4 regions of the Nitratidesulfovibrio sp. genome follow, and region 2 is predicted to be linked to each of the others. Evidence: predicted binding sites of a transcription regulator. Region 2 holds the regulator's gene; each other region holds the start of a gene.
The links. The regulator sigma-54, encoded in region 2, starts transcription at its own class of promoters, with help from an activator protein. The targets are predictions, from matches to a motif close to CTGGCACGGNNNNTGCTT.
Positions count from the first base shown of each region.

Region 1: the regulator sigma-54 is predicted to act here: its motif matches at 6,417-6,434, upstream of ABWO17_RS14045 (VgrG-related protein).
Region 3: the regulator sigma-54 is predicted to act here: its motif matches at 2,549-2,566, upstream of fliJ (flagellar export protein FliJ).
Region 4: the regulator sigma-54 is predicted to act here: its motif matches at 2,192-2,209, upstream of ABWO17_RS06440 (DUF5320 domain-containing protein).

Region 1 covers NZ_JBDXXH010000009.1:22,325-30,193, forward strand. The annotation lists gene ABWO17_RS14020 (hypothetical protein) at 1-616, opposite strand, end outside; gene ABWO17_RS14025 (hypothetical protein) at 691-1,470, opposite strand; gene ABWO17_RS14030 (pesticin C-terminus-like muramidase) at 1,545-2,219, opposite strand; gene topA (type I DNA topoisomerase) at 2,720-4,996, opposite strand; gene ABWO17_RS14040 (M48 family metallopeptidase) at 5,181-6,170, shown strand; gene ABWO17_RS14045 (VgrG-related protein) at 6,483-7,796, shown strand.
Region 2 covers NZ_JBDXXH010000002.1:649,287-657,155, reverse strand. The annotation lists gene pyrG (CTP synthase) at 1-12, shown strand, start outside; gene kdsA (3-deoxy-8-phosphooctulonate synthase) at 558-1,370, shown strand; gene ABWO17_RS05885 (KdsC family phosphatase) at 1,360-1,887, shown strand; gene lptC (LPS export ABC transporter periplasmic protein LptC) at 1,884-2,750, shown strand; gene ABWO17_RS05875 (LptA/OstA family protein) at 2,747-3,484, shown strand; gene lptB (LPS export ABC transporter ATP-binding protein) at 3,490-4,206, shown strand; gene rpoN (RNA polymerase factor sigma-54) at 4,580-6,013, shown strand; gene hpf (ribosome hibernation-promoting factor, HPF/YfiA family) at 6,135-6,689, shown strand; gene ABWO17_RS05855 (PTS sugar transporter subunit IIA) at 6,699-7,148, shown strand; gene rapZ (RNase adapter RapZ) at 7,429-7,869, shown strand, end outside.
Region 3 covers NZ_JBDXXH010000001.1:227,797-235,665, forward strand. The annotation lists gene fliM (flagellar motor switch protein FliM) at 1-126, shown strand, start outside; gene ABWO17_RS00890 (tRNA pseudouridine synthase A) at 325-1,185, opposite strand; gene ABWO17_RS00895 (MotE family protein) at 1,189-2,076, opposite strand; gene fliJ (flagellar export protein FliJ) at 2,033-2,473, opposite strand; gene ABWO17_RS00905 (adenosylcobinamide-GDP ribazoletransferase) at 2,617-3,378, opposite strand; gene ABWO17_RS00910 (SAM hydrolase/SAM-dependent halogenase family protein) at 3,369-4,256, opposite strand; gene ABWO17_RS00915 (redox-sensing transcriptional repressor Rex) at 4,703-5,398, opposite strand; gene ABWO17_RS00920 (ATP synthase F0 subunit C) at 5,463-5,792, opposite strand; gene atpB (F0F1 ATP synthase subunit A) at 5,848-6,549, opposite strand; gene ABWO17_RS00930 (ATP synthase subunit I) at 6,554-6,988, opposite strand; gene ABWO17_RS00935 (AtpZ/AtpI family protein) at 6,960-7,235, opposite strand; gene ABWO17_RS00940 (pyridoxamine 5'-phosphate oxidase family protein) at 7,472-7,869, shown strand, end outside.
Region 4 covers NZ_JBDXXH010000003.1:116,921-124,789, forward strand. The annotation lists gene ABWO17_RS06430 (ATP-binding protein) at 1-503, opposite strand, end outside; gene ABWO17_RS06435 (nucleotide-binding protein) at 491-1,690, opposite strand; gene ABWO17_RS06440 (DUF5320 domain-containing protein) at 1,773-2,138, opposite strand; gene ABWO17_RS06445 (sigma-54 interaction domain-containing protein) at 2,409-3,887, shown strand; gene ABWO17_RS06450 (NifB/NifX family molybdenum-iron cluster-binding protein) at 4,182-4,613, shown strand; gene ABWO17_RS06455 (NifB/NifX family molybdenum-iron cluster-binding protein) at 4,618-5,016, shown strand; gene ABWO17_RS06460 (iron-sulfur cluster carrier protein MrpORP) at 5,019-6,452, shown strand; gene pnp (polyribonucleotide nucleotidyltransferase) at 6,573-7,869, opposite strand, start outside.

The sequences.
Region 1 (7,869 bases), on a different contig from region 2:
AGTATCGAGTAAAATTGAGTACGCCATCGGGTGGCGAATAGGAAACGCGCAGAACCCGCACGTCGAGCGGCCCGGTGGGTTGGGGGTTGAGCACCAGCAGGAAGGAGCCGAGGTCCACATTGCGATTGTGAAGCAGGATGCGGCAACTGAACAGCCAGTCACGGATGCCGTTGCCGTCCCAGTCCAGTGAACCGATGTGAGGTATGGTCAGGCTGATTTGCAGGTTTTGATCCCATGGTTTGTCTTCAATGAACAGGATGTACGGCTCTTCGGCCTGATAGCGAACGCCCAAGGCTGAAAAAGTGGCCTTGTTCGCAGACGCGGCAGGCAGGAACACGGAAGGGAAGGCGGTGAGGTCCGCGCGTTCGTAGAGTTCGCGGGCAAAGGACCGTGGCGCGTATTCTCCGGCGGGAATGGTGTCAACCATTGGATAGCGGCCTTCCGCGTCCATGATGCCCAGCCGTTGGAACCATCCGTGGTTTCGCTGCATGTAGTTTCGGAAGAATTCCGGTTCCGGTGCCACCACTGGAACCCGCTGCATGGCGGGCAGCGGTTCGGCATGCGCCGGGCGCCATGCCCCAAGGCAGGCCAGCCACAGGGCGAGCGCCAGCAGCATGGGTAGCGCGCGACGGGGACGGGGGGGCCGTGCTGCCCATCGGAAGACGATGTGCAAGAGAGATGCGGGGTGCGTCATTTTTTGCCCTCGTCCACATGTTCGACGTAGCCCACGCCTTCCATGCCGGGGGCGTCGCGCCAGGGCAGGTCTTCCGCCCGTGCGGGCGGTGTCCAGCCGGGATAGATGGCGGGCAGTCTGTCCCGCATGATGGTGAACAGGTAGTCCCGCGCGGCGGTGCCGAAATAGGTTGTTACCTTGCGGATGTTGTCTGGCTGCCGGTAGGAGACGCGAGCCAGCCGGACATCAAGCGGCCCGGTGGGTTTGGGGTTGAGCACCAGCAGGAAGGATCCCAGGCTCAGGTATGGCTTATAGAACAGGATGCGGCACCCGAAGAGCCAGTCCCGGACGCCGTTGCCATCCCAGTCCAGCGAGGCCATGAGGGGGATGGTCAGGCTAACTTGCGGATTGTGACCAAATGGCTTGTCCTCCACGAGCAAGGTATCGGGCTCTTCGGCCTCATAACGAATGCCCAGGTCGGCAAGGGTTGGCTTGCCCGACGCCACGGGCAGGAACGCGGACGGGAAGGTCGTGAGGTCGGCGCGTTCGAACAATTCGCGGGCAAAGGACTGCGGTGCGTACTCCCCGGCAGGTATTGCGTCGGCCATTGGGTAGCGCCCTTGCGCATCGACGATGCCGGGACGTTGCAGCCAATGCAGATTGTCCTGCACGAACCCCCTGAAAATATGCGGTTCCGGAGCCACCACGGGCACCCGCTGCATGGCGGGCAACGGTTCGGCATGCACAGGAAGCCACGCCCCAAGGCAGGCCAGCCACAGGGCGAGCGCCAGCAGCATGGGCCGCGTGCGGCGAGGACGGGGGGGCCGTGCGGCCCCCCGGAATGTGATGTGCAGGAAGCTTGCGGGGTGCGTCATTGGCGCAGCCTGTCCAGGCCCTGTTGCATGAGGTCGGCCTCCGTGTTGCGGCGGGGGTGGTACTTGTAGTCCGGGTTGGAACTGAAGTTGCGCAATTCCTTGATGGCCCCTTTCCAGTCGCCCTTGGTGGAGTGCTCCCAGAATTTGGGAAATTTCTCCGTGCTGCCGTGCTGGTAGAGCACGGAGGTGATGGTGGCCTGCATTTCCTTGGGCAATTCTTCGAACTTGCGGACAGGTTTTCCCTGGGCGTCGGTGTTGTGCGGGGCGGTGTTGTACTGCTGTTGCGCCTTGTCGTTGAAATGGGTGAACATCTTCTCGTTGAGGTGGCTGGCCTGCTCGGGGGTGAGCCTAACAACCATGCCTTTTCCTTTAAGATTTTCCATTTCCTGTTTCGCCTGCGTGGCATTTTTGCCAAGCAGAGGACTAACAGCCTTGATTACGTCGTCACGCACACCGATTTCCTGCAATTTTTCCGCTCTCCATTGCCCCAGGTCGACCCCCGCCCCGATGGTAGCGCTGCTCTTGTCCATGGGCTTGCCGTCCTTCATGGGGATGTAGGCGTACAGGACATTGCCTTCCAGCTTGTGCAGCGTGTCCGCCGTGATCCGGTTGATGTCCTCCGGCTTGTCGGGGACGGCCAGAACGCCGTTGCCGCCTTTGCCGTCGGACACTCCGGGTTGCGCGCTAACGATCTTTCGAAGTTCGTTATTCGGCATACGTAGAGCCCCTCCCTGGTGTCAACGCGGCACGTCCGCTCCGGCCGGGTGTTCGGCTGGGTACGCCCGGCCAATCCGGGCGGCGGCACGCGCCAGTGCACCGGCAGGCTAGCGTACGGTTTTTCCGTGGCGCGGCCCGCAAGAGGGCGGGAAGGGGGTGGGAAGGCCGTCCGAGGGCGGCTCGGCCATGATGGACCAAGACGTGAGCTTGACGTGAGGCGACCCCCCCGTCTGCCGTGCCCGGCGCTTCCCATGGCTGGGCCGCTTCGCTCCGAATGTCTTCCCCGGCGTGGCAGGCAACGCAAAATCCCCCGCCACATGCCGTGGCGGGGGATTTTGCTGATGGAAAACTCAAAACGCTCCCCATAAAGGGGTCAAGGGGGCGCGGCCCCCTTGCGGGGTGCGGGGCAGCGCCCCGCTCCTCATGTCGTTTCTTCCCGGTTCTTGTCGGCGGGCTATTCCTCGCCGCCGCCGTCCTCGTCCAGATCGCGGGAATACTTGCAGGTCTTTTCCGGACAGGCGATGTGGCGGCCCCGGGCGCGGGTGTTCTTGATCACCAGCAGGGGCGAATTGCAGTCCGGGCACGGACCGGGCACGGGCCAGTCCCACAGGGCGTAGTCGCACTTGGGGTAGGCGCTGCACGAATAGAATATCTTGCCACGCTTGGAGCTTTTTTCCACCAGCACGCCCTCGCACCCTTCGCGCGGGCAGGGCACGCCGGTGGAGAAGGGTGCGGTATAGGTGCAGTCCGGGTACTTGGTGCAGGCGATGAACCGGCTGCCGGTACGGGCCTTCTTCAGCACCAGGTCGCCGCCGCATTGCGGACAGGTGCCCACCTTTTCCGGCTCTTCGCGCAGCTTCTGCTCGACCTGGATGTTGCCCTTTTCGTCGCGGGTGAAGTTCTTGGTGTTGCGGCAGGTCGGGTAGCCGGAGCAGGCCAGGAAGGTGCCTGCCTTGCCGAACTTGATGACCATGGGCTTGCCGCACACTTCGCAGTCTATGCCGCTGGGCAGGCCGCCCTTCACGGTATCCATGGCCTGGGAAGCGCGTTCCAGCACGGGGTTGAACCCGCCGGTGAAGTCTTCCAGCAGCTTCACCCAGTCCAGTTCGCCTTCGGCCACCTTGTCCAGCGATCCTTCCATCTGCGCGGTGAAGTCCACGTCCATCAGGGTGGTGAAGTGCCCGGCCAAAAGGTCGCACACCACGGCCCCGAGATCGGTGGGGGCAAAGTGCTTTTCCTCCAGCCGGGTGTAGTCGCGGTCGAGCAGGGTGGAGATGATGGCCGCGTAAGTGGACGGGCGGCCTATGCCGCGCTCTTCCAGTTCGCGCACCAGCGATGCTTCGGTGTAGCGGGCCGGGGGCTGGGTGAACTTCTGTTCCTTTTCCACGGAAAGGGCGGTCAGTTCCTCGCCCACGGAAAGCTTGGGCAGGTCGCCTTCGGCCACTTCCTCGCCTTCCTGCGCCTCCTTCTGGGGGGACGCGGCCAGAAAGCCGGGGAACAGCAGCCGTTCGCCCTTGGCCCGCCATTCGACGGGGCCGCAGGCAATGGTTACCGTGGTGTCGTGAAAGCGCGCCGCCGCCATCTGCGAGGCCACAAAGCGCTGCCACACCAGCCGGTACAGCTGGAACTGGTCCGGCGGCAGCAGGTGGCGCACCGAATCGGGCGTCACGCTTACGTCAACGGGCCGGATGGCTTCATGCGCGTCCTGCGCGCCGCCCTTGGTCTTGAACTGGCGGGGCTTGGCGGGCAGGTGATCGTCGCCCCAGGTGGCGGCGATGAATTCGCGCGCCGCGTCGCGCGCCTCGTCCGCAATGCGCACGGAGTCGGTACGCATGTAGGTGATCAGGGCCACGGTGCCCGCCTCGCCCAGTTCCACGCCTTCGTACAGGCGCTGGGCGATGTTCATGGTGCGCTTGGCCGAATACCCCAGCCGCTGGCTGGCCGACTGCTGGATGGTAGAGGTGATGAACGGGGGCTGCGGCTGGCGCTGGCGTTCCTTTTCGTCGATGCCGGTGATGACGAAGGGCTGGCCCTGCATGGCCGCTTCCACGGCGGCGGCGTCTTCGGCGCTGCCGATAGCGGGCTTCTTGCCGTGCAGCTTGTGCAGGTCGGCCCGGAAGGGGGGCGGGGTGGCCCCGGCCAGGCGCGCGCGGAACAGCCAGTATTCCTCGGGGTTGAAGGCACGGCGCTCGGTCTCGCGGTCCACGATCAGGCGCAGGGCCACGGACTGCACGCGCCCGGCGGAAATGCCGCGCTTCACCTTCTTCCACAGCAGGGGGGAAAGCTTGTAGCCCACCAGCCGGTCCAGCACGCGGCGGGCCTGCTGGGCGTCGAACAGGTTGCGGTTCAGTTCGCGCGGATTGTCCAGCGCTTCCTTTACCGCGCGGGCGGTGATTTCGTTGAACTGGATGCGCCGGATGTTCTGGTTCTTGTCGCGGATCAGTTCCGCCACGTGCCAGGCAATGGCCTCTCCCTCGCGGTCGGGGTCGGGCGCAAGGTAGACGTTGTCGGCCTTGGCGGCGGCTTCCTTGAGGGCGGAAACCACCTTCTGCTTGCCGTCTATGACCTGGTAGCGGGGGGCAAAGCCGTTGGCCTCGTCGACGCCCAGTTCGCTGGTGGGCAGGTCGCGCACGTGGCCCACGCTGGCATGCACGGCGTAGTTGCCGCCAAGGAATTTCTTGATGGTCTTCACCTTGGCGGGGGATTCGACGATGATCAGGTCCTTGCCCATGACTGTTCCTTTCCGGGAAAATACGCTATTGGGGGCGCGTTTCCGGCAGGGTGCCGGAAGCCCCGCCGGAAGAGGGCCGCGTTCGGCCCCGTCAGGTAGGGGAAAATACGGCAATCGACGATTCCGTCAAGCCGCGCGGGTTCGCCCCGTGGCGGCGGACGGCGGGTCCACGAGGTGGAACCACATGCAATCGTTCGTCAATGACAGGGATATGATCCGGTATGCGGAACGGGACATGAGCCGGGGTATGGGCCAAAGCCCGCATGGCCCCGCGCGCGGTTTCCTCCGCATGGCGGGTCTTGCGCTGTGCGTGCTGCTGCTGGGGCTCGCCGGGTGCGCCAAGGCCCCCTACACCGGGCGCAGCCAGCTGATCATGTATTCCGAGGCGGACGAGGCCAAGATGGGCCTTGCCGCCATGCAGCAGGTGCTGAAGAAGGAAAGGGAGGTCACCGGCACGGCGGAATCCGCCCGCGTGGAGCGGGTGGGCCGACGCATTGCCGCCGTGGCCGAACGCCCCCAGTACCGCTGGGAATTCCACACCATAGAGAAGGACGTGGTCAACGCCTTCTGCCTGCCCGGCGGCAAGGTGGCCGTGTACACCGGACTGCTGGACCTTGCCGACACCGACGCCGAACTGGCCGCCGTGGTGGGGCACGAGGTGGCCCATGCCCTTGCCCGGCACAGCAACGAGAAGATGAGCCGGGCGCGCATGGTGCAGGTGGGCCAGCTGGCCGCCATGGTGGGCGTGGCCGCTGCCAGCGGCTCGTCGCAGGCGGCGCAGGCCGTGGGCGACGGCTACGCCGGGGCCATGAACATGGCCGTCATGCTGCCCAACAGCCGCGAAATGGAGTACGAGGCCGACCACATCGGGCTGCTGCTCATGGCCAAGGCCGGGTACGACCCGCATGCGGCCATCGAATTCTGGCAGAAGATGCTCAAGCAGGCGGGCGGCAAGGGCAAGTCGGACTTCATGTCCACCCACCCCACGGAAGCCAAGCGCATCGACGCGCTACGGGCCATGCTGCCAGAGGCCATGCGCTACTACCGTCCGCGTGATGACGGGGCCTCTGGAAGTTCCGGCGGAAGTTCCGGCGGAACCGCCGGGGAGAATGCGGGCGGCAAGGCCCGTGGTGCCGGTACCGGCCCTGGTGGCGCCGCCCTCGCCGGAAAGTAGCCGGACGTCCGCCGTTGTCTGCAATGCCAAGGCCCCGTGCATCCGCGCGGGGCCTTTCGCGTGGGTGCGTGGCGGACGGGCCATGGTCGGGTGCTCGGCAGCTCGTCGATCCGGTGCGCGGCCTTGCTGTTCTTTCCGCTGCCCGTCGGCGCCTTGACGCAGGCACCGCCCCAGCCGCCCGCCTGCCGGTGTTCGACGTTCGTAGCGTCCCCGCAACCTGCCGTCATGCAAGGCAGTGTGTCCATGCTGGCATTCCCCTTGCTTTGCCCTTTGCGCCGCCACTCCGTTCCCCCGGCGGCAGGAGGATTGCGCATGGCCTACGGAAAGAACATCTCCATGGATGCCCTTCAGACATTGGTCGAAGGGCGGGCCACCGAAGGTACCCGGCGCGCCGGGGCCGCCCCCAGGGCAGGCCAGCGCGGTGCCGCCGATCCGCGTTTCGCCGCGCTGCTCGCCAAGGGCGCGGGGTCGGGCGCATCACCCTTGGGGGGAGTGCTTGCGGGCGGACTTGGCGGCGGGGCTGCGTCCTCGCCGCAACTGGCGGCCCTGCCCGGCCTGACGGCGGCGGGCGGCCAGACCGAAAATGCCCTGGCTGCCGATGACCGCGCCTCGCGCGCGGCCATGGACATCGTCAATTCCCGCGCGCTGGCCACCCTGGCCAAGGTCATGGAAGGCGGGACGGGCGGGCTTGATTCATTGCGCGGGGCCATGACCTCGCGCAATCTGATGGCCCTTTCCGGCAACCTGGACATGGCGGCCTCTGGCATGGGCGGCATGGGCGGCGTTGGCAGCGGCATGGGGGGCGGTGCGCCCGCGGTGACCGTTGCCGGCGGCCCGGGGCGCGGCGGCGCGCAGGCTGGCGCGGGCAAGGCCGCGCGGCGCGACCGTTCCGGCAGGACGGACAAGTCCGGACAGCGTGACGGTGCGGGCGCTTCGGCTGGTGACCTTGGGGGGCTGTCCGCGCAGTTCGAGTCGGGCGAGGACGGCATTGCCGCCATAGGCTACGACCGGCACGGCGGCACCTCGTACGGCAAGTACCAGATTTCGTCGCGGGCCGGGACCATGGACCGCTTTCTCGATTTTGCCCGCCAGGCCGCGCCGGATATCGCCTCGCGGCTCGAAGCAGCCGGGCCCGCCAATACCGGCGGCAAGACCGGCGAAATGCCGCGTGCATGGCGCGAAATAGCCGAAGAGCAACCGGCCCGGTTCGAGGCGTTGCAAGAACAGTTCATCCATGAAAGCCACTACGCGCCCGCGTTGCAGGCCGTAAGCCGTGCCGCCGGGTTGGACAAGGGGGCGCTGTCCCCCGCGTTGCGCGAGGTGCTGTGGAGCACCGCCGTGCAACACGGGCCAGCCGGGGCCACCCGCATCTTTGCCCGCGCGCTGGACAACATGGCCGAGCAGCAGTCTGCGCCGCAGGAAAGCGGGCAGGGCGCCGCCGCCGTGCAGGCGGGCACCGCCAGGGCGGGCCGCAACTTCGAAAAGCAGCTCATCCGCGAGGTGTACGCCGTGCGCTCCGGCCAGTTCGGGTCCTCGTCCGAACGGGTGCAGGCCGCGGTGCAGAACCGCCTGGACCGCGAGATGAAGCTGGCCCTGGCCATGACCGACGGCAAGAACCGCGCGTAGCGCGGCTGGCATCATCACAGCCCCGGCCAGATCCGGTCAGGTTCGGACAGGTCTGGACCCCGCCTGGCCGGGG
Region 2 (7,869 bases):
AAGGGCAAGTAGCCCGCCGCTGGCACGCACATCACGGATATGACGCAACGCGCCTTCCCCGCGGAAGGCGCGTTGCCGTCCGTGGGGCGTCGGCGGGGGACGGCGTGGATAGGGCGGGACGCACGCGGTGTCGTGCCCCGTGCGCCTGTTTTTTCCGTATCCCTTTTTTCCGGTATCCCTTGACGAGGCGGCATTGCGTCGCAATGTTACGTGTCTGCGTGGCAAGCGTTTGCCTCTTGCGTGGTCATCGCCGGTCTTTCCCTGAAAGCGTCCGCCTTTCGCCGGACCATCGGCAAACCGATGTGGCGAAAGCCGCCGACTGATGGTAAAAGCGTCCGGCGGGGCAGGGGGGGGGACGCGCCCTTTTCGTCCCGCACCGCCCGCAGCCACACTGCATATTTTCGAAGCGCACCGCCCGCGCGCGCCATATGCGACCACACGTGCCGCATGCGGCCGGGGCACCGCGCCCTCATCCGCCACGGAGAACCATGCATCCCGAATCACCCAGCACCACCCCGGCCCCCGAATCACCGGTCGCCCCGGCCACATCCGGCGGCATGACGCCGGACGCCCTGTACGAGCGCCTGAAGGCGCGCCGGTTCATTTTCGCCGGGCCATGCGCCCTGGAAAGCCTGGAACTGGCCCTGGACACCGCCCATGCCGTGCGCGAGGCGGCCGAGGCCGCCGGGCTGTTCGTCGTGTTCAAAAGCTCGTGGGACAAGGCCAACCGCACGTCGCTGGACGGCTTTCGCGGCCCCGGACTTGCGCGCGGCATGGAATGGCTGGCCCGCATCAAGCAGGAAACCGGCCTGCCCGTGGTCACCGACATCCACGAGCCGGAACAGGCCCGGCCCGTGGCCGAAGTGGCCGACGTGCTCCAGATTCCCGCCTTCCTGTGCCGCCAGACCACCCTGTTGCTGGCCGCCGCCCAGACGGGCCGGGTGGTCAACGTCAAGAAGGGGCAGTTCGTGGCCCCGTGGGACATGGCCCCGGCGCTCGACAAGCTGCGCTCCACCGGCAACAACCGCATCCTTCTGACGGAACGCGGGGCCAGCTTCGGGTACAACAATCTGGTGGTTGACTTCCGTTCGTTGCCCATCATGCAGGGCTTCGGCGTGCCGGTGGTGTTCGACGCCACCCACTCGGTGCAGTTGCCCGGCGGCAAGGGCACCTCGTCCGACGGCGACCGCCGCTTCGTGCCCATGCTGTCCCGGGCAGCCGTGGCCGCCGGGGTCGACGGGGTGTTCCTGGAAACCCACCCCGACCCCGACCACGCCCTGTGCGACGGCCCCAATAGCTGGCCGCTGGACAGGTTGGCCCCGCTGCTGCGCGATTTTGCCGCCCTCTGGAGTCTGCCCCATGCGAGCTGAAGACCTGGCCCGGTCCATCTCGCTGCTGGTGCTGGACGTGGACGGCGTGATGACCGACGGCGGCCTGTACTATGACGACGAAGGCCGGGTGACCAAGCGCTTCAACGTGCAGGACGGGCTGGGCATCAAGCTGGCGCAGGCCGCTGGCATCACCGTTGCGGTGATTACCGGGCTTGCCTCCGGCGCGGTCGAGGCGCGCATCCGCAGCCTTGGCATAGAGGACTACCACGCGGGCTTCCTGCACAAGTCGGAATGCATCGACTCCATTCGCCGCAAGTATGACCTTGAATGGTCGCAGGTGGCCTACCTTGGCGACGACTGGGTGGACTTCGGTCCGCTGAAGCTGGTGGGCCTGCCCATGGCCGTGGCCAACGCCCAGCCAGAGGTCAAGGCCCTGGCCCGCTACGTGACCACCACCAACGGCGGTCACGGTGCCGTGCGCGAAGCCATCCGCTTTCTGCTGGTGGAGCAGGGGGTGCTGGACCGCATGCTGGAAAGCTGGCCGGAGCAGGCATGAGACGCCGTACGCTGTTGATCCTGCTGCTGGTGGCACTGCTTGTCGGCGGGGCCGCCGCGTGGCGCTGGCAGGGCGGAATGCGCCAGGCGCTGGAATCGGCCATTTCCGGCGGCGTTACCGATGCCACCACGCTGGAAGAGGCGGTGGGTGTGGCCATGAAGGGTATCGAGCTGGTGCAGGGCGAAAAGGGCATTGAACTGTGGCGGCTGAAGGCCACTTGGGCCCAGTTGCGCCAGAGCAACAACGCCATCGACGTGGACAGGCCCGACCTTGTCTACCAGATGGACGGCGGCAGGCAGCTGCGCATCGTGGCCAGGAAGGGCGAAGTGCAGCAGCAGATACAGATGATGCGCATGTGGGACGATGTGCATGCCACCCACGACCGCCATGAACTGTTTGCCAGGCTTATGGTGTACAACGGCACCAGCCGGACCATGTATTTTCCCGAAGGCGCCCGCATAGAGGGGCAGAGCCTTTCGGGCAACGCCACTAGGCTGGAATGGGACATGGCCAGCGACGTGCTGCGCGGCAGCGACGGCGTGTCCATGCTGCTTGTTCCTCGTTCGGGCGGCGTGAACGGCGAGCCCGCTACGGACAAGGCCGCGACCACCAGGGCGACTTCGGTCAGGACCGGACAGGCGCAGGACGCCCGCAAGGCAGCCGCCCCCACTCCCCCGCAGAAAAAGGCCGCCGCGCAAAAGAAGACCGCGCAGAAGGTGCCGGACAAGAAGTCGTCGGGCAAGAAGTCGCCGGACAAGAAGTCATCCGACCAAACGTCACCGGACAAGAAGTCAGCGGCCCCCAAGGCCGCGCGGCGGGACGCGGGCGCATCCAAGCCAACCAAGCAGGAGAACAGGCAATGAGACATACCGGCATCCGCTCCGCGCTGTGCGTGGCGCTGCTGTTGACCTTTTCGGCCCCCGCCGTGGCGGCTGACGCCAAATCGGCCACCGAGGTGCGTCGTGACGTGCCCACCGCCGTCAAGTCCGACCGCATGCAGTACGACGCCAAGGGCCAGGTAGTGGTCTTCGAGGGTGATGTGTACGTCCAGCGGCCCGACTTCGAGATGTGGGCCGAAAAGATTACCCTGCACCTTCGCAAGAAGGCGGCCAAGTCCGGCAAGGCAGGGGCAGGGCAGGGTGCGGAAGCGTCTGGCACTTCGGGCACTTCGGGCGCTTCTGGCGGGACGGGGGCGGGTGGCCCAGGTGGGATGGACGCGGGCGAGATCGACCGCATGGTGGCCGAGCGCAACGTGCGCATGAAGCGCGATACCCGTACCGGCGAATGCGAGAAGGCCACCTACACCGTGGACAACGCCGTGCTGGTCATGGAAGGCAACCCCGTGCTGCACGAGGGCGAGAACAGCATCAAGGGCGACATCATCACCTTCTACACCCGCGAGAACCGCAGCGAAGTGCGCGGCACCTCCACCAAGCGGGTGCAGGCGGTGTTCACCTCGTCCGGCGACGTGAACCCCCTTGGCGAATCCAGGGATAACGGCAAGGACGCCAAGCCCGCTTCCAAGGACCCCAAGGACGTCAACGACACCAGGGACGCCTCCACGGGCGATGCCACCTCCAAGGGGGCTGCCCAGTGAGCTCGATGCTGCGCGGCGAGGACCTGCACAAACAGTTCGGCCAGCGCGAGGTGGTGCGCGGCGTATCGCTGACGGTGACCCAGGGCGAGACCGTGGGGCTGCTTGGCCCCAACGGCGCGGGCAAGACCACCACGTTCTACATGCTCATCGGCATCATCAAGCCGACATCGGGACGGGTCGAGCTTGATGGCCGCGACATCGCCGACTGGCCCCTGCACGAACGGGCACGGGTGGGACTGAGCTACCTGCCGCAGGAAAGCTCCATCTTCCGTCGGCTCACCGTGCGCCAGAACCTTCAGATGATTCTCGAACACACCGGGCTTTCCAGGGCGCAGCAGAAGGAACGCAGCGACATGCTGCTGGAGGACTTCGGCATCACCCACCTGGCCGATTCCGTGGCCCTGCATCTTTCCGGCGGCGAACGACGACGGCTGGAGATCGCCCGGTCCATGATCCGCGAGCCCAAGTTCATCCTGCTGGACGAACCGTTCGCGGGCATCGACCCGCTGGCCGTGGACGACATCCAGCAGCTCATCACCGGCCTGCGCAACCGGGGCATCGGGGTGCTCATTTCCGACCACAACGTGCGGGAAACCCTGCACATTTGCGACAGGGCCTATCTGGTGCACCAGGGCGAGGTGATACTGGAAGGCACCCCAGCTCATATCGTGGACAATCCGCGCGCGCGGGATGTGTATCTGGGCGAAGGCTTTTCGCTGTAACGACTGCCGGTTTCACGTCCTGCCAGGCAAATGCGCAAGGGGCCACCCCTTCCATGTTCACGGCGCCTTCCGCATTTGCGGGGGCGCCGTGTCCGTTGGAGGCAGCGCCTTCGACAGGCGATTGCGGACAGGGGGCGCAAGGGGCCGCCGATGGTTTGCGACGTGTTGGCGACAGCGGTTGCATACTTCTTGCTTCTATGGCATGGTTTCCCTAACCTCTTGGGGAAGGGAACACATTTCCACAGTGGGCCGTTTCTTGCTTGCCGTCGCGCACCTCGTCGCGTCGTCATCTCGTTCGGCCTCAACGCAAGGTTACAGGATCCCGGCGCAGGGCCATACGGTCTCGACGCAGGGTCATAGGGGTTGCCCACGCATGGCATTGGAACTCAGGCAACAGCTCAAGCTCACCCAGCAGCTGGTGATGACGCCGCAACTGCAACAGGCCATCCGGCTGTTGCAGCTTTCGCGACTGGAGCTTGTCGAGACGGTGCAGCAGGAGATGCTGGAAAACCCGTTTCTGGAGGAAGCCCAGGACGAGGCGCCCCAGGTCGAGGTGCCCGACCCGCGCGAAGCCGCCACCGCAGCTGCCGACGTTGCCTACGACCGCGAAATCGCACGCGATGCCGACTGGGAAGATTACCTGGGCGACTTTGCCAGCACCAGCCGCCAGTCCACGGTGCGCGAATCGGAAATGCCCGAGGAGATGACCTCGTTCGAGGCCCGCTACGCCGCCAAGCCCTCGCTTGAAGGGCACCTGATGTGGCAGTTGCGCCTGTCCTCGCTTACCGAGCGCCAGAAGGACATCGGCGAGGTGATCATCGGCAACATCGCTTCCTCGGGCTACCTGCATGCCACGGTGGACGACATCGCCGAAATGGCGGGCGTGGCCCCAGCCGAGGTGGAGCCCGTGCTGCATGCCGTGCAGCGCTTCGACCCCGTGGGAGTGTCCGCGCGCACGGCGCAGGAATGCCTGCTGGTGCAGATCGAGATGCTGGGCTACACGCGCGACAGGGTGCTTGTGGAACTGGTGCGCGACCACCTGGAAGATCTGGAAAAGCGCCGCTACAAGCCGCTCTTGCGCAAGTTCCGCCTGACCATGGAGGACCTGAAGGAGTACCTGGACCTCATCCAGACCCTGGACCCCATGCCCGGCGCCAGCTACGGCGGCGGCGACCCCCAGTTCGTCAGCCCCGACGTGTACGTCTACAAGTACGACGACGATTTCATCATCATGCTCAACGAGGACGGCCTGCCGCACCTGCAACTGAGCACCATGTACGAGCGGTCCGCCGCAGCGGCCGCATCCGCGGGCGAACGCGAATATTTCCAGGAAAAGATGCGCTCTGCCTCGTGGCTCATCAAGAGCCTGTACCAGCGCCAACGCACGCTGTACAAGGTTGTGGAATCCATCGTGAAGTATCAGCGCGGCTTTTTCGAGGACGGGGTTTCGCGCCTGAAACCGCTCATCCTCAAGGATATCGCCGACGACATCGGCATGCACGAATCCACCGTCAGCCGCATCACCACCAGCAAGTACGTGGCCACACCGCACGGCATCATGGAGTTGAAGTTTTTCTTCAACAGCGCGCTGGATCTGGACGACGGCAGCCAGGTGGGTTCCGAAAGCGTCAAGGCCCTGATCAAGAAGCTGATCAGCGGCGAAGACCCGCACGACCCCCTGAGCGACGAGCGCATCGGCGAAATTTTGAAGGAACAGCTCAAAGTCAATATTGCCCGCCGGACCGTTGCGAAGTATCGTACTGCCATGGACATTCCCTCCTCTTCCAAGCGGAAGGAGCTGTTCTGACGGTCCGAGGCCCGCGCCAGACCATGCGCGTGGCGGCATCCGTCTTCTGCGGCGCACCCGGCAACCGCACCCAGCGTGCGTGCCGCGCGCCGCTTTCCCCCTCTCACCACAGGAGGAGCGTATGAACATCGCCTTCACCTTCAAGAATTTCGAACCCTCCGACCACCTGAAGAAGTACGCCCGCCGTCGTCTTGAAAAGCTTGGCCGGTTCGTCGGCAAATCCGCCCTGGAAATGCAGGTGAACCTTTCCGTCGACAAGTTCCGTCACAAGGCGGAAGTGCAGATGGCTGGCGACGGCTTTACCTTCTCCGCCGTCGAACAGTCCGAAGACATGTACGCCACCATCGACCTGGTGCTGGAAAAGCTGGAATCCCAGCTGCGCAAGCAGATGGAAAAGCTGAAGGACCGCCGCCGTTCCGTCCAGTCCGACAAGTTGGGCAAGCTGGGCAAGGGCATTGACGTGTTCACCTTCGGCACCGTGGGCGAAGGCGAGGAGCGAACCATCACCGGTACCGACCACTTCGCCCCCAAGCCCATGCACGTGGACGAGGCAGCCATGCAGCTTGACCAGGGCGACAACGAGTTCCTGGTGTTCCTGAACGCCGAAGTGGAACGCGTCAACATCATCTACCGGCGTCGCAACGGCGATTTCGGCCTTATCGATCCGGTCGTCTAGGCACCATACATGAGGCTTTCGGAGTATCTTCAAGATGATCTGATCCTGTCCGAGCTCTCCGCCAGCACCAAGAAAGAGGTGCTGGCGGAACTCGTGCAGGCCGTGGTGCGGCGGCATCCCGAAGTGGATGCCGCCGTTGCGCTGGGCGTGTTGCAGGACCGCGAGTCGCTGGGCACCACCGGCATCGGCGACGGGGTGGCCATACCCCACGGCAAGCTGGTGAACATCAACGACATCGTGGTGGCCGTGGGGCGCAGCGTGCCGGGCATCGACTTCGACGCGCTGGACATGAAACCCTGTCACCTCTTTTTCCTGGTACTGGCACCGGAACAGGTGGCGGGCATGCATTTGCGCATCCTGGCCCACATCTCCCGCCTGCTGAAGGATCCGCAGTTCCGCCGCGCCATGATCGACGCGCAGGACGGCGAGGCCTTCACGGCCCTCATGCGTACGACGTGACGCGCACCACCTGACGCGCGGCAGGTCCGGAGCGACGGAGCAGGGCGGGGCCACCGCCCCACTGCCTGACCGTACCGCGCACCTCCCACTCGCAGTTGTCGCGCACCCATCGCGCCCCTGAAACGGCACCCGGCACGGGCCGTCCGAGGAGTCCGCCATGCCCACAAAGGCCACGCCGTCCGATACGCCCCCCGCTCCGGCGGCGTCTGTCGCCGTACCTGGTACAGCCTCCGGCGCCGCGTCCGGCACCCCCGTCAAGGCTGCGGATGCGGGAAGCCCCGTGGTCACCGCCAACTTTCCCGTCATCATCGTCACCGGGTTGTCCGGCGCGGGCAAGAGCACGGTACTCAACGTGCTGGAAGACCTGCGCTACTTCACGGTGGACGGCCTGCCCGCATCCCTTGCCCCGCAGATGGTCACCATCCTGAACCGGGAGGCGCTGGCCCACTATCAGGGGTTGGTGCTGGGCATGGACCTGCGCGAAAGCAACTTCGTCCGCAATCTGGAAAAAACCCTGGAACGCTTGCAGGGCATGGGCGTGCGCCCGGCCGTGGTGTTCATAGAGGCCAACCCCGCAGTACTAAACCGGCGCTATGCCACCACCCGCCGCCCGCACCCGCTGGAAAGCGAAGGCATGGGGCTGGAACAGGCCCTTGATCAGGAGCGGCTGCGCCTTGCCCCGGTGCGCGAAACCGCCGACTTCGTGGTGGACACCTCCAGC
Region 3 (7,869 bases), on a different contig from region 2:
ACCGACACCGACGACCTGCTGGAGTGCACCGTGCAGGGGGTGACCAAGTTCTGGGGCATTTCCGGCACGGTAAAGGCCAACAAGGCCTTCCAGATCATCAAGGAAGAAGAGCCGCGCTACACCTGACGCGTGGCGGCAGCCCCACGCGAGATACGCAAGAAAACGACGGCGCGCCCGCAAGGGTGCGCCGTTTCGCGTCGTGGGGGCGGGGCTGTTTTCCGGCGCGGGGTTCCGCGTGGTGGTCGCAGGACGGCGGGTGTGTCAGCGGGCGGGATCGGAATGTGCCTGGGGGCTGGGGGCGGCAGGACGTGCGGGAAGCGGCCTCTAGTAGTGCACGCGGGTCAGGGTCAGCCCGTGCGCCGGGGCCGTGGCCGGGGCGGTCGTGCGGTCGCGGGCGGCCAGGATGGCAGGCACGGCGTCCGGATGCAGCTTGCCGCGCCCCACGGCCACCAGCAGGCCCATCATGTTGCGCACCATCTGCTTGAGAAAGCCGTCGGCCTCGAAGTCCCAGGCGATGACGCGCGGGCCCTCGGGCAGGCCGTTCGTTGCTTCGCCAGCGCCTGCCGTGGGTAACGATTGCGGCAATGGCTCTGACAGCGGGTGGGGCAGCGCAGGGGGGGCAGGCCAGGGCTCGCCCTCGTGGCGGCGGGCCACCCTGGTCACGGTGCGCACGGTGGTGACGATGTCGGTACCGGTATTCTGGAAGCTGGCGAAGTCGTGCGTGCCGTGCAGGAGCGCGGCGGCGGCGTCCATGGCTTCAAGGTCCAGCGGGCCCGTGGCCCATGCGAAAGGGGCCAGCCGGGGCGGCACCCAGCGCCGTTCGGTCCACAGCCGGTAGGTGTAGGTCTTGCCGCGCGCATCGAACCGGGCGTGAAAGTCGTCAGCCACGCGGACCACGGCGGACACGGCAATGTCGTCGGGCAGCCCGGCGTTGAAGGCGCGCAGCCAGTCCAGGTCCGCCCGGTGGTCGGGCACGTCCATGTGGGCCAGTTGGGCTTCCGCGTGCACGCCGGAATCGGTGCGGCCCGCGCCATGCAGGCGCACCGGCGCACCCACGATGCGTTCGGCGATGCGTTCCAGTTCGCCCTGCACGGTGCGCGGCCCAGGGCGGTCGGTGCGGGCCTGGATCTGCCACCCGGCCAGCCGGGTGCCCACATAGGACACGACAAGCGCGAGACGGGCCATGCGCTATTCTAGGGGCAGTTGCATGCGGGTGAGCGCCTCGGAAAGCTTGGCGGCCTTTTCCGCCTGCACGAAGGTCAGGATTTCGCCCGCCTGCCTGCCGCGCATGCCTGCCAGAATCCTGACGGCGATCTTCTCGTCCAGGGTTTCCAGCACGGCCGCCGCCTGCTTGGCCTTCATGTTGGTGTACACGTCCACCAGATGGCGCAGCTTTTCGTCCTTCATGCCCTGCGCGTCCTTGAGCATGGTCTTGATGCGCGCTTCCAGATCCTGCATCTGGGCAAGCTTGGCGTCCACCTGCTGTTCCAGGCTCTTCAGTTCCTGCTCGCGGCGGCTCAGGTCGTCCTGCTTGCGGTTCAACGCATCCAGCGCGGCCTGGTTGGCCTGGGCACCCGTCTGTGCTGCGGCGGCGGGGGGGGCAGTGCCCGCGCCCACGGACGACGAACCCGGCAGACCGGCGGCAGCGGGCAGGGCGGAAGACGGGGCGGCCGGGGCGGTGGGCGCGGCACCCGGCTGGGCGGGAGCGGGGGCGGACTGCGCCTCTGCGGCCCAGGCCGTGCCGTCGCGGTTCATGCGGCCACGCGCGTCGTTGACGCCTGCCACTGGGGCGGGGGCAGCGGCAGCGGTCAGGCCCACGGCGCGGGCGATATCGGCCGACAGGGGCTGGGACTCGCCAGCGAGCCCGGATTTTGCGGACTGCCCGGTGCGCGTGGCATCGTCCGCGTCGTTGCGGGCCGCGACCACGGCGGACGGAGCCGCAGCGGTGGCGAAGGGCCACGGCTGTTCCAGCGCAAACGCCACCAGCAGCGCCACCTTGATGGCGGCGGCGGTGAGCAGCCAGCGGCAGAGCCTAGAAAGACGGAGGCTCGAAGCGAAGCGTTGCGGTTTCGTCATAGGTACGCTGTTCGCGGAGGAGTTCGTCGTGCGCATGGCGGGCCGCCTGTTTGTCCTTCAGCTTTTCCAGCAGTTTGCGTTCCTGCGATTTTTTCACCAGTTCGCTGCGGGCCTGTTCCATCATCTGGGCCAGCATGCGCAGGCGCAGTTCGGCGTGGGTCAGGTCTTCGCGCAGGCCGCGCAGGAAGTTGCGTTGCAGCCAGAGTTCGTCACGCGAGAGGCGCGCGTCTTCGTACAGTTTCCGTTCCGCTTCGGCAATGGCCGCGCGTACCGCCTCCACCTGGCGCTGCTGCGCCTCGTGGGCGGTCTTGGCGCGGGCAAAGGCCAGTTTGGCCTGCTCCTCCAACTGTTCCCGGTAGTCGAGAACCTGTTGCAGGCGAAAGCGGAACGGGGGCATGCGTGGTCCTTTCGCGGTCGTGGCCAGGTGCGCCGGCGTCGGAATGTCGTCGTGCGGGGCCTGGTCCACCAGGGGTAGCAAATACCGGGCCGGGCGCACCGTGGTGATGCCACGGCGTGCGGCGTGCGCAAAGGGGGCGGCTGTTACGCGAGTATGGTGCCCAGCAGCGCGGACAGCTCGCCCAGAATGATGCAGGCCCCCAGAAAGTCGCCGTTCAGGCCGCCCTCTCGCCGGGCCAGCGCGGCCAGCCAGGCCACGGCGCAGGCGCAGGGCAGGGCGGCGGCCAGCACGGCGGGCGGCCCGGCAAGGGCCACGCCAGTGGCGGCGGCCACCCCGGCACAGAACAGTACCGTCATGTGCGTGGCCCCGGCGGAGGTCAGGCGGCCCAGGGTGGAGCGGGTACCGGGGGGCACGCAGGCCGCCAGCACCACGCAGGCGGCGCGACCCAGCACGGGGGCCCATACCAGCGCCCCGCCCCGGCCCATGGTGATGACCTCGTGGGCCAGCACCATCTGCCCCAGCACCCCGAAAACGATGCCCAGCACCCCGAAGGCCCCGATGCGGCTGTCCTTCAGGATGTCCCAGAACCGGTCGCCGGTGGCGGAACTGCCCCAGGCGTCCATGAGGTCGGCCCAGCCGTCCCAGTGCAGGCCGCGCGTGGCCCACAGCAGCAGGGCCGCGTAGCCCAGGGCCTGCACCCAGGGATGCCCGCCGAGCAGGCCCAGCAGGAACGGCCCGGCGCACACCAGCCCGGCCAGCAGCCCCACCAGCGGGTAATGGGCCACCCCGGCGGCCATCTCGGCATTGGTGGCGGCGCGGGCCGGGGCAAGCCGGGTCAGGAAGCCCGCGGACAGGGCAAAGGCACGCCACTGGGCGGCCAGCAGGTGGGCCAATTTCACCGGCAATCCTCCAGCAGCACTTCCGCGCCCGGTCGCAGCCAGTGACGTTCGGCGGCGGAGGTCTTGTCCGCGGCCAGTTCAAGGTAGCCCTGGCTGCCCGCGACCAGCCCGGTGCGCCCGGCGGGAATGTCGGCATAGCTGGCGGCGCGGGCGATGTCGATAAGGGTGCCGTCGGGCAGGTGCAGGCGGCAGGCGGCCAGCCAGTCCCATTCGCGCAGCGAGAGGTTCAGCACCACGTTGCCGAAGCGGTCCACGTGCAGCACGGCGGCGTGCACCCCGTCGGACTCGCGCCGGGGTACGGCCCACGAGGGGCGGGCGAGGTCGGTGGGCAGCACCGGATCGCCGAAGGCGGCAAGGGATTCGCCGCCCGCCAGGCGCGCGGCCAGCGGGGCCAGCACGTCGCGTCCGTGAAAGGTGGCGCTTTGCGGGTCGGGCAGGCGGGCCGGGTCCAGCTTGCGCAACACCGCGTCGGGGCGTGCTTCCGCCGCCAGGTGCAGCAGGCCGTTGTCCGGGGCCAGCATCACCTGTCCGCTGGTTTCCATGGAGACGAGGCCGCGCGGCGTGCCCACGCCGGGGTCCACCACGCAGATGAAGATGGACCCGGTGGGAAAGTGCGGATGGCTGGCCGCCAGGAAGAAGGCGGCGGTTTCCACCCGGTGGGGGGGCACCCCGTGCGAAATGTCGATGACCGGCACGGCGGGGGCCAGCCGGTGCAGCACGCCCTTCAGTTGCCCCACGTACGGGTCGTCCAGCCCGAAATCCGTCAGCAGGCCGAAGCAGCGGGCATGGGCGCGGGGCTTGCCGGACGTGGAGGCGGGTGCGGACGACGTGGACGCAGCGGCTGGTGGGCAGGCTGATGCGGACGGGCGATGGGGGGTGTCCATGGGCGCTCCGTGGTTGTGAGGGAGGCGGGACGGCTCGCGCGCGGTGGGGTGCCAGGCGGGACCGTCTGAACCCGCATGAATCTACCAGAACCGGACGGAACCGGACGGAACCGGACGGAGCCGGGGGCTGTTCAGGATGCTGCCCGGCGCGCCTCAGGGGCGGCATGGTTGTATCCTAGCGCGGGCGCGGAACGACCACAAGATGGGGGAGCGAGGATGCCGGGGGCCCTGCGGGCCTCGGCATTCGGTTCGTCACGCGCCGCAACGGCCTGGCCGTGAGCTGTCCGGGGCCACAATCATGGAACCCGCCAGACGGCGGCGACAGCTACACAACTACGGAACCCGCCTGGTGGCGGTGACAGCAGCACAACTACGGAACCCGCCAGACGGCGGGTTCCATGGCGCAGCGGTGAACGGCTGCGGAGCGTGAGCGGCGTGCCTGCGGATCAGCGGTTGGCGCGGTCGAAGGTGATGTTGAACGACAGCGCGTAGAGGTGGTGGAAAAAGTCCACGTACTCCACGAACACGTCGTCCGGCACCGTGATGCGCGCGGGCGCGAAGTTGAGAATGCCCTTGATGCCCGCGTCCACCAGGTGGTTGGCGGCGCGCTGGGCGCGTTCCGGCGGCGTGGTGATGATGCCGATCTCCACGTCCAGGTCGGCCACCTTTTCCTTCAGCCGCTTGGTGCACACCACCTCAAGGCCGGACACTTCCTCGCCGATCTTGAAGGGGTCGCAGTCGAAGGCACCCACGATGTGGAAGCCGCGCAGCTTGAATTCCTTGTGGTTCAGCAGCGCACGGCCAAGGTTGCCCACCCCGACAAGCACGGTGCGCCATTCGCGGTTAACCCCGAGAACGCTGGTGATGGATTCGATAAGGCTCTTGACGTAGTACCCAACGCCACGCACGCCGAACTCGCCGAAGTAGGCAAGGTCCTTGCGGATTTGCGAGGCGTTGACATTGCACGCCTTGGCCAGCGGTTCGGAGGATATGACGTCGGTCCCTTCGCGCAGCAGGTTTTCCAGCACCTGCACGTAGACGGCAAGGCGCTGGATGGTTGCGCGGGGAATGTGTTCGCTCTTGGGGGTTTGCATGGCTTGATTGGTCTCTCGTTTGGCGGATGTCGTACGGCGAGCCGCCATAATGCTGAAAAAGGAGGCCGTTTGCAACGGCCTCCTTCCGTACGTTCGAAGCGAGGCTCGCGAACTAGCCCACGAAGGGGTTGGCGACGAGCAGGATCAGGTTCACCACGAGGGCGTAGATGGCGAGGGATTCGATGAAGGCCAGGCCGAGGATCAGGGTAACCATGATCTTGCCGCCCGCTTCGGGGTTGCGCGCGGTGCCTTCGCAGGCAGCCTTGAGGCCCATGCCCTGGCCGAGGCCGCAACCGGCGGCGGCAATGGCCATGCCGATGGCGGCGGCGAGGCAGGTCAGGCCAAGCGCGCCGGCGTCCATCTTGCCATCAGCGGCGAAGGCAAGGGCGGCAAAGGACATCAGGGCCACGGTGTTCAGGGCGATCATCAGAAACTTGCGCATGACAAACTCCTCATTGCGTATGGTTGTTTTGGTCGGTTGACCATTCCCTTCGAGATTAATGGGCGTGTTCGAACGCGCCCTTCAGGTAGATCATCGTCAGCATGAAGAAGATGAAGGACTGAAGGACCTTGCCCAGCAGGAACAGGAAGTAGACCGGAATGGTGCCAACGATGGGAGCCATCAGGAAGAACAGCACCATGACGATTTCTTCACCGCGGATGTTCCCGAACAGACGCAGCGTCAGCGAAAGCGGGCGCGCGGTGTGCGAGATGAGTTCCAGCGGCAGCATCAGCGGCGTGAGCCACCACATTGGACCCATGAAATGCTTGATGTAGCCCGGCCCCCAGCGCTTGATGCCCTGGTAGTTGTAGTACAGGAACACGAAGACGGCCATGGCCGCGTTGGTGTTCACGTTGGCCGTGGGCGCATCGCAGCCGGGGATGAGCCCCAGCAGGTTCTGGAAGAGGATGAACAGGAAGATGCCGCCCAGCAGCGGGAACACCTTGCGTCCATCCTCACCGATGTTGGTGACCACGAAGTCTTCAAGACCCCCGATGACCACCTCGAAAACGTTCTGCATGCCACCGGGCACCAGTTTCAGCCCGCCACGGACCAGAAGGCCCAGGCTGAACAGGACGGCCATGGCACACCACGTGTAGAAGACATGCTTGAACTCGACGGTCGCTCCACCGATGGTGACTTGATCCACATGCAACAGCGTGGACCAGAGTACCGGATGCGGCAATCCACCAGCCATTCCCTTACGCCTCCTTCACTTTTTGTCCTGCGCCCCTGGCTATTCCCCACGCGGCGATACTGAGAACGCACGTGGACAGCCCCGCCAGCAGCGCGGCGACAGAGACCTTTAGCCAAACGATCAGGCCGAAGAGGACCAGACCGGTAAGCAGCAGCCGACCGTAGAATCTGAACATGAGCCCGGCCGCCATGGCGCGCGTGTACGGCATGAAAACAATGCCCTGCACGAACTTGGCCAAGGCGTAGAAATTGAAGGTCGATAGCGCGGCCCCCACGCCGAACCACAACCCCCAGTCCCAGAGAGGCGCGCACGCAACCCCGGCAAGCAAGGATGCCCCCGAAACCAGAATCTGGCAGCGCAGCAGAAGGCGGATTTCCGACGCGCGGAACCCCTTGTGCCACAGCCATTCATCAATCTTTCGGGCCAAATCTTTCAGCATCTTCCTTGTCCTGGGCCTTGAGGAGCCTCCGCGAGTCAAGCCAGACGTTCTTGAACCCGGCGACGATGCCGAGAATCAGGAACACCCCGGTGAGCCACGGCTTTGTTCCCAACCAACGATCAAGGTACCAGCCCATCCCAAGGCCGACCACCGTGGACGACACCATGTGCAGTCCGATGACACCGGCGGTGGAAATGGCGTCGAGGTATTTCTTGTCGTTGATTTTGAACCAATCTTTAGGGAACATACGCACCGTCCCGGAGCTGTCGCGCCCGTGTTGAAGCGAGCGGTTGCCTGGGGCACTTCGTGCAAACGTTCACAAGTCGGGTCGTGTCTACCACAGCCGCCGGTGGGCGTCAACGCGGCGGGGCGGAGTTCGTGAAAAAATTCCCCACCGAAGTGCCGGACATGTTTGCTGATTGCCTGAACAATTCAACTGCGTGCGGCGGCCCGTTCCGGGCTGGCGCCCATACCGGAGGTACCATGCGGCACAAGGACAGGGAAGTGACCGACGCGGCGGAGATATGGGCGGCAGTGGTCGCCAGCCCGTGGATGACCGTGGCGCTGTGCGACGGCGCGGAACCCTATGCGGTGCCGTTGTCGTTCGGGGTGGCGGACGGGGCCATCTATTTCCATTCCTCGCGCAGGGGCCACAAGGTGGAGCTTTTGCGGCGCGGCGGAACGGCCTGTTGCTCGTTCGTGCCCTATGCCGAGGTGGTCAGGCCGGAGGACGGCGCAGGCTGCAAGTATTCCATGCGCTTCATGAGCGTGCTGGCCTGGGGGCGGGCCGAAGAACTGCACGACCCCGCCGACGTGGCCGTGGCGGTGCGCGCCTTGCTGGCCGCCGTGCAGGCCCCGGATGCGCCGATCAACGAAGAGGC
Region 4 (7,869 bases), on a different contig from region 2:
CGGGTGCGCACCGTGCTGACCAGCTTGCCGGAATTTTCCTCGCCGATGCCGAGTGCCGCATGCACCATGGGGCCGAAGCGGGTGTCGGAAACGTACCATTCGCCGCAGTGCCGCTCGTCCAGCGCCACGGCCCCTTCGGGGCAGACATGGGCACAGGCGCCGCAGCCTTCGCACATCTCGCGCGTCACCCGTGGCGGCGCATCCAGGGCGCCATAGTGGCAGGCAGCGGTGCAGGTGCCGCAGCGGATGCAGAGGTCGGCGTTGATGCGGGCCAGCACGCCGCTGTGAAAATCGTGCCGCTCGCGCACCACGGGGGCCAGCAGCAGGTGCAGGTCCGATGCATCCACGTCGCAGTCGGCCAGCACCAGCGCGGGCGGGTGCGGCCCGTCTTTCCGCGCGACCATCGCCGGGGCGGCATCCGCGTGGGCCACGGCCGCCAACGCCGCCGTGACGCTGGTCTTGCCCGTGCCTCCCTTGCCGCTGATGACCACTATCTGCCGCATGTCCGCTCCTTCTCGCTCGTGATGTCTCCGGCCGCATCGGCCTTTCCTGTCGGATCGGCCATCTTGACCGGACTGCCTGTCTCTACCGGACTGGCCACTGCGGCAAGCCCCATGCCGTCCCATGGTCGGCGCGGTTCGTCCGCCCCCCTGGCCATGGCCTCCAGCGCATCCGCCAGCCCGGCATAGGCCGCGTGGACCTCCGGGGCGGCGTCGTGCATCAGGCTGCCCGTGGCCCCGCATTCCGCGGCGGCGCGGCTGAAGGGGATGACGCCCAGCAGGGGTACGCCTTCGCGCGCGGTCCAATCCCTGACGGGGTCCCGCACGGGGTCGCCCGCCGCCGGTGGGGCGCCGGGCAAGTCCATCGCACTCCCCATTCCGGCCCGGTTCAGCACAACGGCATGGGGCAGGCGCAGATGTCGCGCAAGGTTCACGGCCAGACGCAGGTCGTGCAGCCCGAAGGGCGATGGCTCGGCCACCAGCAGGAGCAGATCGGCGTCGTGCACGGCGTTGATGGCGGCGCAGGCGACGCCCGGCGGGCAGTCGCGGATGACGAAGACGCACGGCGCCTGCGCGGCCCCGTCCCGTGCGGCAGGCCCGCCTGGTGCCCCGACTGGTGCCCCGGAGGGTGGCACGACCGGGGGCGGCACGTCCTTCACCGCCTTGATCAGCGGGGTGGCCATGGCCTCGCCGATGCGCAGCACCCCGTCGCGAAAGCGCAGGACAGGCACTGCGCCGGGGTGCGCGGTGTCCCTTTTCACCGTGTCGGCGCCGTTGCCCATGGCTGGCCGGATGCTGGCGATGCCGCCGCGCACCTCGCCCACCAGGCGCGTGGTGGAGGTCATGGCGCCCGTGGGGCAGACCAGCGCGCACAGGCCGCAGCCATGGCACAGGTCCGGAAAGTCCAGAACCGCATCACCCATGAACGCCAGCGCCTTGAAGCGGCAGGCATCCACGCAGCGGCGGCATGCCCCGCCAAGGCACAGGGTTTCGTTCACCCTGGGCACGGGCAGGGTGCATTGTTCGCGCGTTTTCCATTCCACGGGCAGGAACAGGTGCGCGTTGGGCTCCTCCACGTCGCAGTCGGCAAGCGCCACGTGGTGGCCCCGCGCGGCAAGCAGCGCGGCAAGGTTCACGGCCACGGTGGTCTTGCCCGTGCCCCCCTTGCCGCTGGCAATGGCCAGTTTCATGCGGCCTCCGTCGCCGTGACGAGTACATGCAGGCCGCCGGGGACGGCGTTTCCCGGGCGGCCTGTCCGATTGCAGGGGGCGGTCACTGGTCGTTGCCGGTGGCTGGCGGATTGGCCGGGCCGCGCCCGCCACCGGATCCGGCACGCCGGCCTTGCCCTCTACCCAGCCCCCTACCCTGACCGGCGCCCCTGCCGAAGCCCCTGCCGTAGCCGGGACCGTAGCCGGGACCGTTACCCAGGCGCAGGGCGTCGATGGCGTCCCGCGCCGTGTCGAGCACGTTGCCGAGGTTTGCGGCAAGCTCGGCCAGGGCGGAATCTTCCGCCTTGTCGCCGTCGGCCATGGGCGGGCCTGCCTGCCCGCGCTGCGCCCGTGTCGCCCCGCAGCGGCCCATGCCGCGTCCGGTTCCGGGGCCGTGCCCCATGGGGCCTGTTCCGTTCATGCCTGGCATATGCGCCTCCTGGTTGCAGGTGAAACAGTGGCCACGCGGCCACACCAGCCTGTGAGCACGAACCGTTCCAGCCCGTGCCCGCCAATGATGCCGGGTAATTAGGAGGGCCCGGAATCGTGCGGAGAAAAAGCAGGCGCAAAACGCGCCCACATGATATGCGAGTGCTTGCTTACCTTGCGCGCCGCCATTCCGGCGTTGCCCCACCAGATGCCCCCCCAGCCCCCCCCAGACGCCGCCAAGACGCCACCCAGTCGGGAAAAGGAGCGGACCATGGCCCTGCCGCGTGACATATCCTGCGAGACCATCATGGAAAGCGTGGCCGACGGCGTGTTCACCGTGGACCTCGACTGGCGCATCACCTCGTTCAACCGGGCTGCGGCGGAGATCACCGGGGTGCCCCCGCACGAGGCCCTGGGCAGGCGCTGCCGCGACGTGTTCCATTCCAGCATCTGCGACGGGGCCTGCGTGCTGCGGGCCTGCATCGAACAGGATACGCAACTGGGCAACCGCTCGGTGTTCATCCTGCGTCCGGATGGCCGCAAGGTGCCCGTGAGCATCAGCGGCGCGCCCCTGCGTGACCGGCGCGGCAGGCTGATTGGCGGGGTGGAGACCTTTCGCGACCTTTCCGCGCTGCACCTGATGCGCAAGCAACTGGACGGCCAGCACACGGTGGAGGACATCGTCACCCGCAGCGCGGCCATGATCCGCCTGCTGGGCATCCTGCCGCAGGTGGCGGCCAGCGACGCGCCTGTGCTGGTGCTGGGCGAATCGGGCACCGGCAAGGAACTGTTCGCGCGCGCCATCCACAACCTCAGCCCCCGGCGGGGCAGGCCCTTCGTGGGGGTGAACTGCGGGGCGCTGCCGGAACACCTGCTGGAATCGGAACTGTTTGGCTACAAGGCCGGGGCGTTCACCGACGCGCGGCGCGACAAGCCGGGGCGCTTTGCCCTGGCGGACGACGGCACCATCTTTCTGGACGAAATAGGCGACATGCCCCTGCCATTGCAGGTGAAACTGCTGCGGGTGCTGCAGGAGAAGGTGTACGAGCCGCTGGGCGGGGTACGCCCCCAGGCTGCGCCTGCGCGGGTCATCGCCGCCACCAACCGCGACCTGGAACGCATGGCGGGCGAGGGGGGATTCCGCAGCGACCTGTTCTACCGGCTCAACGTGGTCATGGTGCGCCTGCCCGCCCTGCGCGAACGGCCGGAAGACATCCCCCTGCTGCTCGATCACTTCGTGGCGCAGCGCAACCTGCTGAGCGGCAAGGAGATCGAGGGCGTGTCCGAGGACGTGCTGCACCTGCTGCTGCGCTACCCCTTTCCCGGCAACGTGCGCGAGATGGAGAACATCGTCGAGTATGCGTTCATCCTGTGCCCGCGCGGGTTCATCCAACTGGAACACTTGCCGGAATACCTGCTGGGGGCGCAGACCCCGCCCGTTTGCCAGCCTGTAGGGCAGCCGGGCGGGACTGCGGGGACTGCGGGCCCTGCGGGGACTGCGGACCCTGCGGGGCTGGTGGCGGCGGTTGCGGCGGGGCCGGGATGGACCACGTCCGCCCAGACCGTGCCTGCCCGACCCACACCCGCCCAGGCCGTGACAAGCAGTCCGCGCACCATGGCCGCCGCCAAACTGAACGCGGCGCGCGAGGCCCTGCGGCGGCATGGCGGGCGGGTCATGGCTGCCTGTCGCGAGTTGGACATTTCCAAGGATACCCTGCGGCGCATCCTGAAGGGCGGCGGGGCGGACTGAGCAGCAGGCGGCGGAAGGAGCCGGGCCGGGGAAATGCCCGGACCCTGCTGCGGCACCATGTGGTGATATGCCGTGACGGGGCGGATGGCGGAATGCTGTCCTGCCGCCGCAGAAGGGCAACGGGCGTGTAATGCGCCCGTTTTTTCGTTGCGGGCGTGTTTTGCGCCTATGGCGTGGGTTGGTTGCGAAGGTTCCGAGATGCCCCTTTCTGGCAAAACGCTGTGATTGCAGCATATTCTTGAATGGCATCATGCATGCTTGATGGGGGCACGACCGCCGCGCCGTGGGGACACCATGAATGCCCATGTCTGCCTTGCCTGCTTCGAGGATCGCCTTGCCACGCTGCTGGAAACGGCCGCCGAACTGCGCTGCGTGCGCATGACCGGCGGCGTTCCGGCGGAACGGACCGTCCTCCCCGTGCCGGATGGCGGACCCGCGCCGCTCATCAACGTTCTGTCGCGCCATGGGGTTTCCCTGCTGGTGTGCGGGGGCATCCGCCCCTGCTGGCAGAGCGCCGTGGAGATGGCCGGGATCGCCGTCCTGCCGTGGCTATCGGGCAGCGAGGCGGACGTGCTGTCCGCCCTTGTCCGGGGCAGGCCGGACGCACTTGCCATGCCCGGATGCCGCCCGCTTCCGGGCTGGGGTAACGGGCCACGGCGCGGCGGTACGTGCAACACAACGGACGCGGTCTGCTTTCGGCGGCGGCGTCGCAACGCAGGAGAATGACAGCATGCAGGTTCTCATCACCGTGCAGGACGCAGCACCGGGCACTCCGCCCGGCGCGGCGGGGGGCGACGCCCTTCTCGATGCCCGTCTGGACCCGCGCTTCGGGCGCGCGCAGGGCTATCTGCTGTGCGATACGGTCACCGGGGTGGTGCGCAGGCTGGATGCGGCCTCCAACATGTCCCTGGCCCAGGGCGCGGGCATTCAGGCCGCGCAGGCCGCTGCCGATGCCGGGGCACAGGCCGTGATTACCGGTCATGTGGGACCCAAGGCCTTCACCGCACTGCGCCGGGGCGGCATCGCCATCTATCTTTCAACGCACGCCACCGCGCGCCAGGCCCTGCGGGCCATGGCGGACGGCAACCTGGCCCCGGCGGCGGAGCCGGACCGGGAAGGGCACTGGTAACCATGGATACGGACACCCACGAACAGGAGCAGCGTTGCGGCTGCGGCGGGGCCGGTTGCGGCGGCGAACAACACGTCGAGGCCACCGGCGGCTGCACCGGATCGGGCTGCGGCGGGCACGGCGACCATGGTGGTCGGGACGGGCATGCCGGGCATGATGCCACCGGGCTGGGCGACGGTACCGAAACCCCGGTACGCATGGCCGGGCGGGTAGGTGCCAAGCTGGTGGTGCTGAGCGGCAAGGGGGGCGTGGGCAAGAGCACCGTGGCCGTGAACCTTGCCGTGGGGCTTGCCCGCACCGGGCGCAAGGTGGGCCTGCTGGATGTGGACGTGCACGGTCCCAGCGTGCCGCGCATGCTGGGGCTTGGCCGGGCCAGGCCCGTGGCGGGCGAAGGCTGGATGGCCCCGGTGAGCGCGGGGCCGAACCTGCGGGTGATGTCGCTGGGGTTCTTTCTGCCCGACCCGGAAGTGCCGGTAATCTGGCGCGGCCCGGTGAAGATGGGCATGGTGCGCCAGTTTCTGGTGGACGTGCGCTGGGGCGATCTGGACGTGCTGGTTGTCGACTGCCCGCCCGGCACCGGGGACGAGCCGCTTTCGGTGCTGCAACTGCTGGGAGAGGACGCGCATGCGGTCATCGTCACCACGCCGCAGGGCGTGGCCGTGGACGACGTGCGGCGATCCGTGGGGTTCTGCCGTCAGATCGGCAACCCCATCCTGGGCATCGTCGAGAACATGGGCGGCTACGTGTGCCCGAAATGCGGCGAACTGACCCCGCTGTTTCCCCCTGGGGGCGGCGAGCAACTGGCGCGTGAGACCGGCGTGCCGTTCCTGGGCAGCATTCCCCTGCACCCCGACCTGACCAGTGCCGGTGATGCCGGACGCAGCCTGCTGGACGGGGAGCCGGTAGCCGGGCAGGAACCGGAGCATCCGGTGATCCGGGCCTTCGGTCCGGTGGTGCGAGCCGCCGTGGGGGTGTGCCCGCTTGTGCGGGCAACTGCGGCGGAAACAGCAGCGACTGCGAAAACTGTGGAAACTGTGGAAACTGCGGGAAATGGGGCCAACGACAACGGCGGCCATGCGCCGCAAGGGATATCGGACATGAAAATCGCCATTCCGCTGGCGGCAGGCAAGCTGTGCCAGCACTTCGGCCATTGCGAGCAGTTTGCCGTGCTGACCGTGGACCCCGGCAGCGGCACCGTGACGGGGCAGGAACTGCTGACGCCTCCGCCCCACGAGCCGGGTGTGCTGCCCGCATGGATCGCGGACACGGGAACCCGGCTGGTCATCGCCGGGGGCATGGGCGCACGGGCCCGCCAGTTGCTGGAGGAGCGCGGCGTACAGGTGCTGGTGGGCGCTTCCGCCGCAGATCCGGCAGACCTTGTGGCGGCGTGGTTCGGCAACAGTCTGGAGCTTGGCGCGAATACGTGCGACCACTGATGTCAGGCCGCCGGGCCGTGCGGGCGTTCCCCCTGCCAGGGCGGGCGGCACGGCAATGAAAACGGGCGCGGGGATATCCCCGCGCCCGTCTGTATTGCGCTCTGCTGTGTTGCGGCTCGCCTAGCGGCGGTCGCCACCACGGCCACCACGGTCGCCGCCACGGCCACCGCGATCGCCGCCACGGCGGTCGCCGCCACGGTCGCCACGGCCACCGCGATCGCCACGGTCACCGCGATCACGCGGCGGGCCGGAGGGGCGGGCGGTGTCTTCGGGGTTCCATTCGATGCCCTGTTCTTCCAGCAGCACGGCCTTGCGGCTGGCGCGGATGCGGTCGCCGTTGATCTCGATGACCTTCACGGTCATGTCTTCGCCAAGGCGCGCCACGTCGCCAGCCTGTTCCACGCGGTTGGTGTCCAGCTGCGAGATGTGCACCAGGGCTTCGAGGTTGGGCAGGATTTCGACGATGGCGCCGATTTCCAGCACCTTGCGCACCTTGCCCACGTAGTTCTTGCCCAGGTCCGCGCGCTGGTCGTAGTACTGCACCATTTCGCGGGCCATTTCCATGGCTTCGAAGGTGGGCGCGAAGATGGAGACCTTGCCGCTGTCCTCGATGTCGATGGACGCGCCGGTGGCAGCGGTGATGGCCTTGATGTTCTTGCCGCCGGGGCCGATGATGATGCGGATGACGTCGGGGTTGACGAACACCTCGGCATGCTGCGGCGCGTACTTGGACAGTTCCGTGCGGGGGGCTTCCAGCACCTTGGCCATTTCGGCCAGGATGTGCAGGCGCGCTTCGCGGGCCTGGGTCATGGCGCGGGCCATGACTTCGGTGGGCAGGCCGGTGATCTTGATGTCCATCTGGACGGCGGTGATGCCTTCGGCAGTGCCCGCGATCTTGAAGTCCATGTCGCCGAGGGCGTCTTCATCGCCAAGGATGTCGGTGAGCACCAGGTACTCGCCTTCTTCCTTGATCAGGCCCATGGCCACGCCGGCCACCGGGGCGGTGACGGGCACGCCCGCGTCCATCAGCGAAAGGCTGCCGCCGCACACTGCGGCCATGGACGAGGAGCCGTTGGATTCCATGGTTTCCGCCACCACGCGCAGGGTGAAGGGGAAGGAATCGTCAACGGGCAGCACCGGCTTCAGCGCCTTTTCGGCAAGGGCGCCGTGGCCGATTTCGCGGCGGGACACGCGCGACATCTTCACTTCGCCCACCGAGTAGGCGGGGAAGTTGTAGTGCAGCATGAATTTCTTGGTCACGTCGCCCACCAGCGAATCCATGCGCTGGCTGTCGGTGGAGCTGCCAAGGGTGGCCACCACCAGCGACTTGGTTTCGCCGCGCGCGAACAGGGCGGAACCGTGGGCGCGGGGCAGGAGGCCCGCTTCGATGAGGATGGGGCGCACGGTCTTGGTGTCG